DNA from 3 places in the Massilia sp. GCM10023247 genome. Region 2 is predicted to be linked to each of the others. Evidence: predicted binding sites of a transcription regulator. Region 2 holds the regulator's gene; each other region holds the start of a gene.
The links. The regulator FliA, encoded in region 2, starts transcription of late flagellar genes. The targets are predictions, from matches to a motif close to CTAAAGTTTNNNNNNNNNNNGCCGNTA.
Positions count from the first base shown of each region.

Region 1 (4,529 bases), on a different contig from region 2:
GCACGGCTGTACAGTTCGCCGGCCACGAAGGTGGGACGCTCGCGTTCGATCCCGCTGTCTTTACCAAAATATTTTTCCCGCAGGGGCTGCCAGCGCGCATACACCTCGGGCGGCAATACGTCCTTCAATTCGGCGCCGTCCGGATTTTTCTTGATGCCGATCAGGAAGGGGACCGCAGCCAGGCCACCCCACCCGACGCCTATCGACACGCCGGGCGGCTTCAGGTATTCCTGGGAATTGGCGATGATCTTCTCGACCCTGGTCGAGCGCCATTCCATCTCCGCGGGCAGCGGCGAATAGGCGCCGAACACCCACATCACATGCTCGCCCTTCGACACCTTCCACAATCCCGGGCCCGGCCGGCTGCCGGACACGAGGATGGTTTGCGGAACTGCATCGCCATTGTCGAGCGTTGGCGTGGCCGCCGTGGCGTCCGCGGCGGGTGCCGCGGACGGCGCCTCGACCTGTGCCCAGGCAGGCAGGCTCAGCAAACACAGGCCCAGGATCGGCCATACGCGCTTGAACATCGTGACATCCCTTCGGTTGTTTTGGTGACTGAAGGGTATTGTCTTTACGTTTAGCAATATAGGCAAGAAACAATATGTTACAGCGAGATATGCATGACTGGTTATCCGCGCCGTTGCCGGAAGCTTATTCTGGACGCTTGCGCGTCGCCCAGGGGCGCAGCACCCGGTAGCTCGGTACCGCGGTGCGCGAGGCGCTACTGACGCCGATCAGCTGCCGGCGCTCAAGCAAGGCGACCGCGCGCTGGGCGGTGACGCGCGACAGGCCCGTTTCCAGGGCGATCGTCGCATAGCTGCACTGCACGGCACGGCCCGCTCCCGCCTCGACCCGGTGCCACAAATACAGGTAGACGACGAAGGCGGCCGGCGAATGTTCGTGGCCGACCAGGTCGGGCATCAGGACGTCGAGCACGTAGGGGTCGAGGGTGGTCACTGTCATCGTGAAGAGTATAGTCATGGTGATGATAGCAGACCCGGTGACCATGCGAGAATGCCGGCCACACAAGACCAGAGGAGACCCGCTTGATCACCCATATCAAATTCGTCAGCATTCCGACCCGCGACCAGGACGCGGCGCTCGCGTTCTACACCGACAAACTCGGCTTTCGCGTCATCACCGACCAGCCCTTCGACGGCAAGCAGCGCTGGATCGAGCTGCGGGTCGGCGCGTCCGACACGCGCTTCGTGCTGTTCACGCCGAACGGGCAGGAAGACCGGATCGGCAGCGCCTTCAACGGCTCGCTCGCCTGCGACGATGTGGAAGCGACCTACCGCCAGCTGTCGAACCGCGGCGTCGAGTTCCTGTCTCCGCCGCAAAAGCAGCCATGGGGCATCTTCGCCATCATGAAAGATCCGGACGGCAACCAGTTCGTGCTGTCCTCGTCGTGACGCCTTGTCCGGCGCGCCAGGGATGGCCGATACGCCAGGCACGCCACGCGATTCGCGCTGTTTGCGCTAAATATTTCCGTACGTCCATCAAGATCCGCGGGCGGCGGCCGTTATCCTGACTGATACCGCGCCCTTCGCGCACCGCATTTTTACCGGATCTGTCATGAAACTCGTCGCTGTCTTCGCCCTCGCCTGCGCCTCGCTGCTGTCCGCCTGCGGCACCATGCACCCGCCCGGCCCGGCCCGGCAGGCTGCACAGCCTGCCGTCGTCACCCTGAGCGCCACCGGTTACGGCGCCGTCAACAATAGCGTCTGCGCCGGCCAGTGCGAGCGCATTTCGACGGCCCAGCGCAAGCTGCTGGCGATGCGCGCCTCGCGCCTGGACGCCTATCGGGCGATGGCCGAGCAGGTCTACGGCCTGCGCATCGAAGGCGGCAGCACGGTCGGTTCGCTGGTGCTGAAAGACGACAGTTTCAAGGTCTATATTGACGCCTTCATCCGCGGCGCGCGCGTCACCAACGTCGCCCAGCGCGAGGACGGCAGCTACGAGACTTCGGTCGAGATGGATTTCGACACCCGGGCGGCCCGGCCGCAGGCACAGGCGCGCCCGGCGCAGGCAGCCATGGCGGCGCGCGCCATGCCGGGCAGCGCCGGTCCCGGCGCCGCCTATGGCGCCTCGTTCTACCATGCCCAGTAAGTTCCACGCTGGCTGCGCCGTCCTGCTGGCGCTGTTCCTGGGCCTGTCCCAGCCGGGCCTGGCCGCGCCGATCGAGGCCGAGGGCGTGGCGGTGATTGCCGACGGCGGCGCCGCGCGTGCGCGCCAGCTGGCGATCAAGGATGCGCTCGAGCAGCTCGGCCTGCGCGCCGGCGCCCGCGTCGATCTCGCCGCCGGCGCCGGCCGCGCCGCCTTCGATAGCAGCCGCGTCCAGCCGGCCTATGATTTCGAGCGCTACCGCGTGGTGCGCGAGTGGCAATCGGGCCCGATGCTGCACGTGCGCCTCGCCGTGGAGGAACAGGACGCGCGCCCCAAGGGCAGCGTCAACCTCGGCTACAAGAAAAAAATCGTCGTCACCCCGTTCCACCTGCGCCGCTCGCCCCAGCTCGACGATGTCGACGAGATCGCCACCCGCCTGCCCCAGGAACTGCTGCGCCGCTTGACCGGCACCGGCAAATTCCTCGGCAAGACCAGCCCGTACGTGATCGCTCCCGGTACGAGCGGACCGGGCAGCGACACGGCGGCCGTGCGCCGCCTGGCATCGATGCACGAGAGCCAGTTCGTGATTTCGGGCGAGATCGTCGACGCCAGCCCGTTCGACAAGCCGGTCCTGTATGGCCTGGCCGGGCGCAAGGCGCGCCGCATCGAGATCGAATTCTTCGTCCACGACGGCCTGACCGGCGCCCTGCTGGCGCGCCGCACTGCCGCCGTGGAACAGGTGGGCACCCAGCGCGTCGGGCGCGACAAGCCCTTCGGCAGCGCCAGCTTCGCGGCCACGCCCTTCGGCGGCGCCATCCTGCGCGCGCTCGACGAGGGCGTTACCGGCATCATGGCGGACCTCGCCCCGCTGCCCTTCATGGCCAAGGTGGTTCAGGTGCAAGGCGAGCGCATCTTCATCGACGCCGGCAGCACCTCGGCGGTGACGCCGGGCGACCAGTTGGTGATGTATAAGCTCGACCCGCGCCAGCAGGTGTACGGGAACGATCCGCTGGTGCCGCTCGGGACGGTCGAGTCGCCGCTGGGGACGGTGTCGATCGTGCAGGTGCAACCGGGCTTTTCGATCGCCACCATGACGCCGCCGGCGGCGGCGCGCCAGGTGAGTGCGGGAGACATGGTGCGTTTCGACGTGGCGGTGGCGCCGGGCCGGTAATCCTCAAGCCGGCGGTTCTTCGGGCGGGCGCTCCAACAAACTCTTCGCCAGCTTCAGCCCCTCCACCATCACGTGGAAAGCCTGGCGCTTGGCCTCCTCGTCGGGCACGCGCAGGATGTAGGACGGGTGGTAGACGGTGACGACCCAGCGCCCCTCGTGGCGGATCGCCTTGCCGAGCGCGTCGCCGAGCTTGGCGCTGCCGGTGCCGAGCACGGATTTCAGGGCGGTCGCGCCGAGCGCCACGATCACGGTCGGCTTGACCGTCGCCAGCTCCTTCTCCAGCCAGTAACGGCAGGCCTCGACTTCGCGCTGGGCCGGCGTCTTGTGCAGGCGCCGCTTGCCGCGCGGCTCCCATTTAAAATGCTTGACGGCGTTGGTGAGGTAGATCGCGCGCCGTTCGAGGTCGGCCGCCTCGAACACCCGGTCGAGCAGCTTGCCGGCCGGCCCGATAAAGGCTTCGCCGGCCAGGTCTTCCTGGTCGCCCGGCTGCTCGCCGACCAGCATGATCGGCGCCTTCTTCGGCCCGGCGCCGGGGACGGCCTGGGTCGCGAACTGCCACAGCTCGCAGCGCCGGCATTCGTCGAGCTTCGAGGGTTGCTGGCGCTCGGGCTGGGCGTCGGCCGGGGCGATCGGGATCGTGCTGCCGCTCTTCTTGCCGACGGCCTGGGCCTGGCCGGTGCTGCGCGCGCCCAGTTCCGCATTGCTGACCATGGCGGGGACGATCGCGCCTTCCGGCAGGTTTTTCCAGAAGCGCGACGGGATGTGGCTTTGCATCAGCTGGGCATTCACGCGTGCCGGATTGAAGATGCTGCGGTAATAGGTGAGCCAGAGCGCCTCGCCGGTATCAATCAGGTCGGCCGCGCTCGACATCAAGGGACCGGCGTGGTGCAAGGTCGCGCCGTCCCACAGGACGCTGGCCTCGGGCGTGCCGATCATCCAGGTGACGCCGCCCATGCGGTCCTTAAAATGTTCGGCGACCTGGGGCAGCACGTCGTGGCGCGGCTCGAACCAGGCGGCGAAACGCGGCGGACCGGCGGATTCGGGACGCTCGCGGAATCGAATATAGGCATGCATGTCGTGCTCCTCGCGGCGCACCGCCTTGACCATCGCATGCAGTTTCGCGCCGTCGGCGTCGGCCGGCGATTGCACGTCGTGCTCGCCATGCTGCCAGCGCCAGATGACGCGGTACAGGAAAGCCCAGCGGTCGGGCACCCGGCAGCAGGCGGCCGACTGCAGCATCTCCATCAGCGCA
Region 1 covers NZ_JBHSIB010000022.1:265,066-269,594, forward strand. The annotation lists gene ACFPAH_RS18020 (TraB/GumN family protein) at 1-527, opposite strand, end outside; gene ACFPAH_RS18025 (hypothetical protein) at 652-981, opposite strand; gene ACFPAH_RS18030 (VOC family protein) at 1,047-1,412, shown strand; gene ACFPAH_RS18035 (LPP20 family lipoprotein) at 1,576-2,109, shown strand; gene ACFPAH_RS18040 (flagella assembly protein FlgT middle domain-containing protein) at 2,099-3,277, shown strand; gene ACFPAH_RS18045 (UdgX family uracil-DNA binding protein) at 3,281-4,529, opposite strand, start outside.
Region 1: a site for FliA is predicted at 1,499-1,525, ahead of ACFPAH_RS18035 (LPP20 family lipoprotein). Genes of this name have one in related genera too.

Region 2 (4,529 bases):
GCAGGCCGACATCGACCAGGCCTTCCTCTCACCAGCCTGCTCTCCCACCTGTTGAGGGGGCTTGAACGGTGTTGTCAGGCGCTCTAAATCGAATTAGCCCACTTTCCCCATCCTTTTCGCCGGATGGTTGCTTCACGGCATCGTCAATAATCTCCACTGTAAACCGGCAATATCGTCCGGCATGAACTGAGCAGTGCGGAGAATAAGATGAATGTGAAGAAATTTACAGCGGCAACATCCCGGGAAGCCTTGCGCAAGGTGCGCGACGCGCTCGGGCCGGATGCCGTCATCCTCTCGAATCGCCCGGTCGACGGCGTGGTCGAGATCCTCGCGCTGGACAACGACGACGTCGCTTCGCTGGCGGCCCCGGCGCCCGGTTCCGAGATGGCCCAGCCGCAGCCGCGCCTCGAGCACCTGCACGCCATCGAGCCCGAGGCGCCGGCCTTCCTGAACCGCCGCAGCGCTCCCGCAGTAGCGCCCGAGCAGGTCTACGCCACGCGCCGCGCGCCGCAGCCGCAGCCGCAGCCAGAAGCGGAACCGATCGCCGAACACGGCTATGCCAACCGCCGCGCTCCTCAGCCGGAGCCGGGCTTCGACATGGCCGCGATGACCTCGATGATGTCGGCCGCGATCGCCCAGGCCAAGGAATCGGCCGCCGCCGAGATGAGCGGCATGATGAACGAACTGCGCGCCATGCGCGGCCTGATGGAAACCCAGCTGGCCGAGATGTCCTGGGGCGGCGCCCAGCAGCGCGAGCCGCAAAAGGCGGCCGTGCTGCGCGAGATGCTCGCTGCCGGCTTCTCCGCGTCGCTGGCGCGCTACCTGGTCGAGAAGATGCCGGCGAATAAGGATGCCGCCGAGGCGATGCGCTGGATTAAGACCGTGCTGGCGCGGAACCTGACCACGATGGCCGACGAAGACAACCTGCTGGACAAGGGCGGCGTGTTCGCCCTGGTCGGCCCGACCGGCGTCGGCAAGACCACCACCACCGCCAAACTGGCCGCGCGCTGCGTGATGCGCCACGGCCCGGAAAAGCTGGCCCTGATCACCACCGACGCCTACCGTATCGGCGGCCATGAGCAGCTGCGCATCTACGGCAAGATCCTCGGCGTGATGGTGCACTCGGTGAAGGACGAAGCCGACCTGCGCATCGCATTGAAAGAACTCAAGAACAAGCACACCGTCCTCATCGACACCATCGGCATGTCGCAGCGCGACCAGATGGTCACCGAACAGGTGGCGATGCTGCAGGGCTCGGGCGCCGACGTCAAACGCCTGCTGTGCCTGAACGCGACCTCGACCAACGAAACCCTGGCCGAAGTCGTGCGCGCCTACCAGGGCAGCGGACTGCACGGCTGCATCATGACCAAGCTCGACGAAGCGGCCTCGATCGGCAACGTGCTCGACGTCGTGATCCGCCAAAAACTGAATTTGCACTACATCTCGAATGGCCAGCGCGTGCCGGAAGACCTGCACCTGGCCGACCGCGCGATGCTGGTCGACCGCGCCTTCCGCAGCCGCCGCGAGGCCGCCGCCGCGTTCGACGACGCCGACCTGCCGCTGATGATGGCCGGCGCCGGCCAGCGCGACGACAGCCTGCGCGAGGTGCGCCTTGGCTAGTTTCGATTTCGACCAGGCCGAAGGCCTGCGCCGGATGCTGGCCGGTCCCAAGCCGCGCGTGGTTACTTTCCTGTCGAGCACCCCGAGCGACGACAAGGGCGCCATGCTGGTCAACCTCGGCGCCTCGCTGGCGCAGGCCGGCAACGAAGTGCTGATCGTCGACGCCACCGTGCGCGACTACGGCGTCGCGCGCCGCCTCGAGATGGAACGCCATGCCGGCCTGCTGCAGGTGGCGCGCCAGGAATGCGCCCTGAACCAGGTGGTGCAAAGCGCGCCCCAGGGCTTTTCGGTGGCGCTGCTGTCGCGCGACGGCAGCCTGCCCGGAGCCGGCAGCGACGAAGCGCGGCGCCTGGCGAAAACCTTTGATGTGCTGGTGCAAGGGCAGGGCGGCATCGTCATCGTCGACGGCGAACTCGCGCGCGACGGCAGCCTTGCGCTGCCGGCACTGGCCGATTCCGAGATCGTCGTGCAAGTCTCGACCAGCGCCACCTCGATCACCAACGCCTATGCGCTGATCAAGCGCCTGGCCCAGGAATTCGGACGGCGTCCGTTCGGCATCCTCGTCACCGGGGCCAGCGAGGCAGAGGCCAAGGTGGTTTACGCTAATATGTCGGCGGCAGCAAGTCGTTACCTTGCGGTAACGTTGAATTCGATGGGCTCGGTACCGGCCGACGAATACCTGCACCGCGCCGCGCGCCTCGGGCGTGCGGTGGTGGATGCCTTCCCGCTGGCAGGCGCCTCGGTGGCCTTCCGCGCACTGGCGGGCCGCGTTGCGATGGCGCGCATGGGCAAGCTGGAGCGCAACAGCGGATTCGAGCGTCAGAGCGGTGGCGCGCATTTTGGTTCCTGAGAAAAAAGAACAAGCATGTATACCGTCAAAGGGAAAGCGGACAAGAACCACCTGCTCACCGAGCATGCCCCGCTCGTGAAGCGCCTGGCGCACCAGATGAAGGCCAAGCTGCCGCCGTCGGTCGAGGTGGATGACCTGATCCAGGCCGGGATGATGGGTCTGCTCGACGCCATCAACCGCTACGAAGACAACCACGGTGCCCAGTTCGAGACCTATGCCGTGCTGCGCATCCGCGGCGCCATGATCGACGAGCTGCGCAGCAACGACTGGATGCCGCGCAGCACCCGCTCGACCATGAAGAAGGTCGAGTCGGCCATGACGACGCTGCAGCAGAAGCTGGGCCGTCCGCCGACCGAGACCGAGGTCGCCAAGTCGCTCGACGTCTCGCTGGCCGACTACCAGGAGATGCTGTTCGAGGGCGGCGGCCACCAGCTCGTGTATTACGAGGATTTCCACGATGACGACGGCAACGACAGTTTCCTCGACCGCTATGCGGTGGACGAGGACGACCCGCTGCGCGCCTTGCTCGACACCGACTTCCGCCAGGCCGTGATTGCCGCCATCGATGGCTTGCCGCCGCGCGAAAAGATCCTGATGGGCCTGTACTACGAGGAAGAACTGAACCTCAAGGAAATCGGCGCCGTGCTCGGCGTGTCCGAATCGCGCGTGTCGCAACTGCATACCCAGGCCGTGGCCCGCCTGCGTGCTTCGCTCAAGGAAAAGCTGTGGACTTCGCCAGCCTGATCGGCCTGGCGCTGGCGCTGGCCGGCCTGTTCGTCGGGCACACGCTCGACGGCGGGCGCTTCGCCTCGCTGTTCCAGCCGGCGGCCTTCGCCATCGTCGTGGTCGGCACCTTCGGCGCCGTGCTGCTGCAGTCGGAAGCGCGTACCTTCAAGCGCGGCATGCGCATGCTGCGCTGGGTCTTCTTCCCGCCGAAAGACACGCGCCAGCCGCGCTCGCGCGAGATCGCCCTGTGGAGCCTGTCGGTGCGGCGCGACGGCCTGCTCTCGCTCGAGCAATTCATGCGCGGCCAGGATCCGATCGTGGCAAAAGGCTTGCGCCTGGTGGTCGACGGGGTCCATCCCGACAAGATCCGCGGCCTGCTCGAAGCCGAGATCACCGCCTACGAATTCGCCGAACGCCAGGCCGCGCGCATCTGGGAAGCGGCGGCCGGCTATGCGCCGACCATCGGCATCCTGGGCGCCGTGCTGGGCCTGATCCACGTGATGGAAAACCTGTCCGATCCGGCCCGTCTCGGTTCCGGCATCGCGGTCGCGTTCGTCTCGACCGTGTACGGCGTCGGACTGGCGAACCTGTTCTTCCTGCCGGTCGGTAATAAACTGAAAGCGATTGTTTCGGACCAGGTGGTGCAGTACGACATCCTGCTCGAAGTCTTCCACGACCTGGCCAGCGGCAACCACACGCGCGTGGTCGAGGAGCGCGTGGCCAGCCTGCTGGCGCGGCGCTGATCCGCATGGGGCCGCACTGAGCATGGCGCGCAAGAAATACGACGAAGGCGGCGCCGAACAGCATGACCGCTGGCTGATCTCCTACGCCGACTTCATCACGCTCCTGTTCGCCTTCTTCGTCGTGATGTATGCGATCTCCGTCGTCAACACCGGCAAGTACCGGGTCTTGTCCGATGCCCTCGGCGAGGCCTTCGGCGCCAAGCCGGCACGTCCGCAGGCCAGCGCCACCATCGACGCGCTGCCGCTCGACAGCCTGATCGCGCGCAAGCGTGCCGAGGCGGCCAAGCGCGAGCGCGAGCGGCTCGATGCGCTGGCGCGCCGGCTGAACGCCTCGCTGACGCCGCTGGTCAAGGACGGCAAGGTACGCGTCACCCAGACCGGGCAGGGCGTCACGGTCGACATCAATGCCAGCGTGCTGTTCGAGGAAGGGCAGGCGGCGCTGGGCGGCGACGCCCGCGCCACGCTGGGGACGGTGGCGGGCCTGCTGAAGGACGAGGCACATGCGATCCAGGTCGAGGGCCATACCGACAACCTGCCGATCGCCAATTCGGCGTATCCGTCGAACTGGGAATTGTCGAGCGTGCGCGCAA
Region 2 covers NZ_JBHSIB010000007.1:347,937-352,465, reverse strand. The annotation lists gene flhF (flagellar biosynthesis protein FlhF) at 208-1,620, shown strand; gene ACFPAH_RS05270 (MinD/ParA family ATP-binding protein) at 1,613-2,470, shown strand; gene ACFPAH_RS05265 (RNA polymerase sigma factor FliA) at 2,486-3,214, shown strand; gene ACFPAH_RS05260 (flagellar motor protein) at 3,196-3,939, shown strand; gene motD (flagellar motor protein MotD) at 3,962-4,529, shown strand, end outside.

Region 3 (4,529 bases), on a different contig from region 2:
CCGGCAGCTGGGCGGCGTTGGCTGCCAGCGCATCGAAACTGGCGCGGTCGTACTGGATCCGGTAGAAGCCGACGCTGTCCGGGTCGACCACCAGCGTGCCCTCGCAGCTGCCCTGGGTGATTGTCGTGCTGCGGGTCGCCAGCAAGGTGGTCCAGGCGCGGCCGTTGACGGTGCCGACCTGCAGCGGCACGCTCCACAGGCGCTCCTCGGCCGCCGGCTCGTCCACGCGGTACTGCTCCTGCGACAGCGTGACCTTGCGCTTGCCGTCCTCGCAGGCCTGCGCCACGCTGATCAAGGGGAAGCCGGGCTGGGTGGTCCAGTCGGCCGCCAGTTTTCCGACCGGCTTGCCGGAGGCAGCCTCGAGCGCCGCCCACAGGTCGGCCGAGGTGGTGTTCGAGTACTGGTGCCTGGCCATGTAGGCCCGGATGCCCTTGCGGAACTTCGATTCGCCAACATAGTTTTCCAGCATGCGCAGGAAGCCCTGCCCCTTGACATAGGTAATGGCGTCGAAAGCGGCTGCTGCCTGCTCCTCGTTGTCGACGCGCATCTGGATCGGGTGGGTGGTCTTGCGCGCATCGAGGTTCAGCACGCTCTCGCGTTCGACGATGCCATCGAGGTGAGGACGCCACTCGGGGTGGAAGCGTTCGGTGGCTTTCGCGGCCATCCAGGAAGCAAAGCCCTCGTTGAGCCAGAGATTGTCCCACCAGGCCATCGTCACCAGGTTGCCGAACCACTGGTGCGCGACTTCGTGCGCATTCACCTCGAAGGTGAGTTTCTTGACGTCTTCCGGGCTCGTTTTCGGGTCATACAAGAGGGTCGCCTCGTTGTAGACGATGGCGCCCCAGTTCTCCATCGCGCCGTTGAAGCCGCCGGGAATCGCGATCTGGTCGAGCTTGGCGAGCGGATACGGCAGGCCGAAGTAATTGTTGTAGTAGCGCAGCAGGTCGCGGGTGGCCGCCAGCGGAAAGGCGGTCGAGCCGAGCTTGCCGGCGGTGGTGACGATGCCGATCTCGACCCCGTCCTGGCGCGCCGCGACGCGTTCCATTTCGCCCGCCACCAGCACCACCAGGTAGCTCGGCATCTTCGGGGTCGGGGCGAACGCGATGCGCTGCAGGCCGCCGGGCAGCTTTTCCTGCCTCTCGACCGGCGTGTTCGAGTAGGCCTTGAAGCTGGCGGGCAGGTCGACGGTCAGCTTGAAGCGGGCACGGAAGGCCGGCTCGTCCCAGGTCGGCAGCATGCGGCGCGCGTCCGACGGTTCCATCGTGGTGGCGACCAGCTTCTTGTCCGCCCCGCCCGCCTTGTAGGGCACCTGGAACAGGCCGCGCCCCTCGCGGTTGATCCGGCCACGGAAGCGCAGCGCCAGGGTGTAGCGTCCCGGCGCCAGCGGCGCGTCGAGTTCGAAGCTGAGGGTTTCCTGCCGGGCGTCGAGGATGGGCGTGAGCGTTTGCGGCGCCTTGCCGCGGCGCGACAGCGTGGCCTGGTCGATGCTCAGGTTGGCCGCGTTGAGCACGATGCGCTGCGTGGCGCGCAGGACCTCGATCTCGACCTGCTGCAGGCCGCTGAAGCTGTCGTCGGCCATATCCGGCACCAGGTGGGCGTCGTACAGCAGGGGAACGATGTCCTTGGGAAGCTTGCCGGGGGTGGCGGCGAAGGAAAACGGGGCTTCGGCCCAGGCCGCCGCCGGCGCCAGCACGGCGCCCAGCGCCAGGGCGGCGGCCAGCGCCAGCCTTGCCGGCGATGCGCAGTGGTCTCTCATGGTGTCCTCTCTCTGTTCTTGTATTGGCGCCGCCTGCGGCGCAGCGACCCAGCACGCACTGTAGGAGAAGCGCCGGGCCGCCCTGGCCGGAATGCGACGAACAGCAGAAAATCGCGCTGGACTGCAGAATCCCGGCAGTATGCGTGGTGCATGGACAGGGCGGCAGCGACGGCTGCGATGGCGCCGGCGCAGCGGCTTTCCGGGACCGGAAAAAATTTTCGATTATTTTTACGAAAAGCCCTAAAGTTCGCGAAAGCGCTGCCGTAAAAGGAGGACAACCGGTAATCCGGCCGAAAAAAAATTACAGCGGTGCTGCCATGACCTCCAACGAAGTGCTCTCGATGTACGAAAATATTGCTGGCTTGACCGGCAAGATGGCCGCGGCAGCGCAATCGGAGGACTGGATCGGTTTCGACAGCCTGCAAGCGCAATGCGCGGCACAGGCAGCGGCGGCCGCGACCGGCGTGCCGGCGCTCGAGGGCGCCCGCCGCCTGCGCAAGATCGACCTGCTCAAGCAGATCATGGCCAATGACCGCGCCGTGCGCGACGCCACCGAACCATGGATGGGCCAGCTGGACCGCGCGATGCGTGCGCACTGAGCTGCCCTGCCCCGAATCGAAAAAAGCGCCTGCGGGCGCTTTTTTATGGCGTGCGACATCGGCGCGCAAACAAAAAGGCGCCCGCAGGCGCCTTGGTGCTGCGACGGGCCCCAGGCCCGCCACATGAATTCGGAGAGCAACACCAGATAACTGGTGTCGCCTCTTTGCCGGTTGCATCCGGCGTCCGTTGCCGCTGTTGGCACACGTGACCGCTTCCGGAAACAGGCATCTTGCGACGTACTTCCGGTACCCGCGCCACGCTATCGGTGGTGGCTGCGCCGGCCTCTGTTCCGTTTTGTGGTTTTGACAACCAACGAAGCCAGTATATATCAAATTTTTAACTCGTGTGGACTGATTCGTGCGCGCCCCTGGCGCTAGTCGCCGGCGCTTTCCAGGGCGGGTTCGACCGGCTCCGGCGATGCGGCTTTCCGGCTGCCCGGCATCACGCGCGCCTTCACGGCCGCCATGAAGTTCGGTTTCGGCGCAGCACCGGACTCCTCCCCTGCTTTCGGCAGCCTGGCCGGCTTGTGTTCTTTCGGGATCTTGCCGAAGGTCGAGCGCCGGCGCCGGCGCAACAGGGCGAGCGCCAAGCCTGCCAGCGCGAGGCAGGCCGCGACGGCTGCGACGATCCATTCCCAGGGCGTGTCCGGCTCGGGCGGCGGCGTTTTCTTGGCCTTCAGGATGCGCGGGGCGCCCCTGGGCGCGGGCGCGGCCTGCGGCGCGGCGCCGGCCGCCATCTGTAAATGCTGCACTTTCGCTTCGAGCTGGCCGAGCTCCTGGCGCAGCGCGGCATTCTTCTCGCCCAGCACGCTGCACGCCTCGAGCTGGGCGGCGGCGGGCTGGGCGGCGCAGGCGGCGGGCGCCTGTTGCGCTGCGGGAGTTGCCACCGCTGCCGCGTGTGCCACGGGCGGCACTGCTGGCGCTTTCCTGGCGTGCAGCGGCCTGGCCGGCGCGGCCCGCGGCAGCACGGGAGGTTGACGCAGCGGCGCAGGCGCCCGGCGTGCGCCCGCCTCCACGTATTCTTCTCCGTCGTTCAAGGCGGCGGCAGGACGCGCCGCGGGAACGGCCTTGGGTGGCAGGGCCTCCGCGGCCGGCGCCGGCGCGGTGGCCAGCGGCGGCGCCGGGTTCGGGTCAGGCGTCAGCCACAGCGTCACCAGGCGCACCGTGCGCCGGCCGCCGTCGAGCAATTCGAGGTAGACGTGCAGGTGGGGGCTTTCGACCGGTTTGAGCGTCCTCAGATGCAGGAACTGACGGCCACCCTGGCGCGTCACAACCACATCCAGGTTGGCCAGGACCGCGGGCATGGCGATGTTGGCACCGCGGTAGACGTCGGGGTGGGCCAGCCGCACGCCGACCGGCGCCGCCGCATCCTCGAGCATGGTCAGCTCGACGCTGGCAGCGAGCGGCTGGCCGATGTGGGAGCGCAACTGGGCCTCGCCCAGTTCGGCGGCGTCGGCCGTCCCCATCGCACAGGCGAACAGCAGGCTGGAGCAGATGTGGGAAGCGCGGTTTGCCATGGAAGGAAAATGTGTAGCCTAAGCGTCATTAACGGGTGTTGGGCTACACTCTTTAGCTCCGGACCCAAATAAATAAACAGGACAAGCCCATGGATAAGCGGACAGAGAAAGACAGTTTCGGCCCGATCGAGGTGCCGGCCGAGCACCTGTGGGGTGCGCAGACCCAGCGTTCCCTGCACCACTTCCACATCTCGACCGAGAAGATGGCGCCGGAACTGGTGGCCGCGCTGGCCCAGGTCAAGCGCGCGGCCGCCGCCGTCAACCGCTCGCTCGGCAAGCTGCCACGCGACAAGGCCGACGCCATCATCGCCGCCGCCGACGAGGTGCTCGACGGCCGCCATCCGGACGAGTTCCCGCTGGCCGTGTGGCAGACCGGCTCTGGCACCCAGAGCAACATGAACATGAACGAGGTGCTGGCCAACCGCGCCTCCGAGCTGCTCGGCGGAGAACGGGGCGAGGCGCGCCTGCTGCACCCGAACGACCACGTCAACATGGGACAGTCGTCGAACGACATCTTCCCCACCGCCATGCACGTGGCGGCAGCCCTGGCGGTCTCGAAAGACCTGCTGCCCGCGCTGGCACGCCTGCGCAGCACCTTGCTGGTCAAGTCGCGCGACTTCGAAGACATCGTCAAGATCGGCCGCACCCACCTGCAGG
Region 3 covers NZ_JBHSIB010000017.1:115,241-119,769, forward strand. The annotation lists gene ACFPAH_RS14850 (M1 family metallopeptidase) at 1-1,756, opposite strand, end outside; gene ACFPAH_RS14855 (flagellar protein FliT) at 2,074-2,355, shown strand; gene ACFPAH_RS14860 (FimV family protein) at 2,730-3,872, opposite strand; gene fumC (class II fumarate hydratase) at 3,962-4,529, shown strand, end outside.
Region 3: a site for FliA is predicted at 1,997-2,023, ahead of ACFPAH_RS14855 (flagellar protein FliT). Genes of this name have one in related genera too.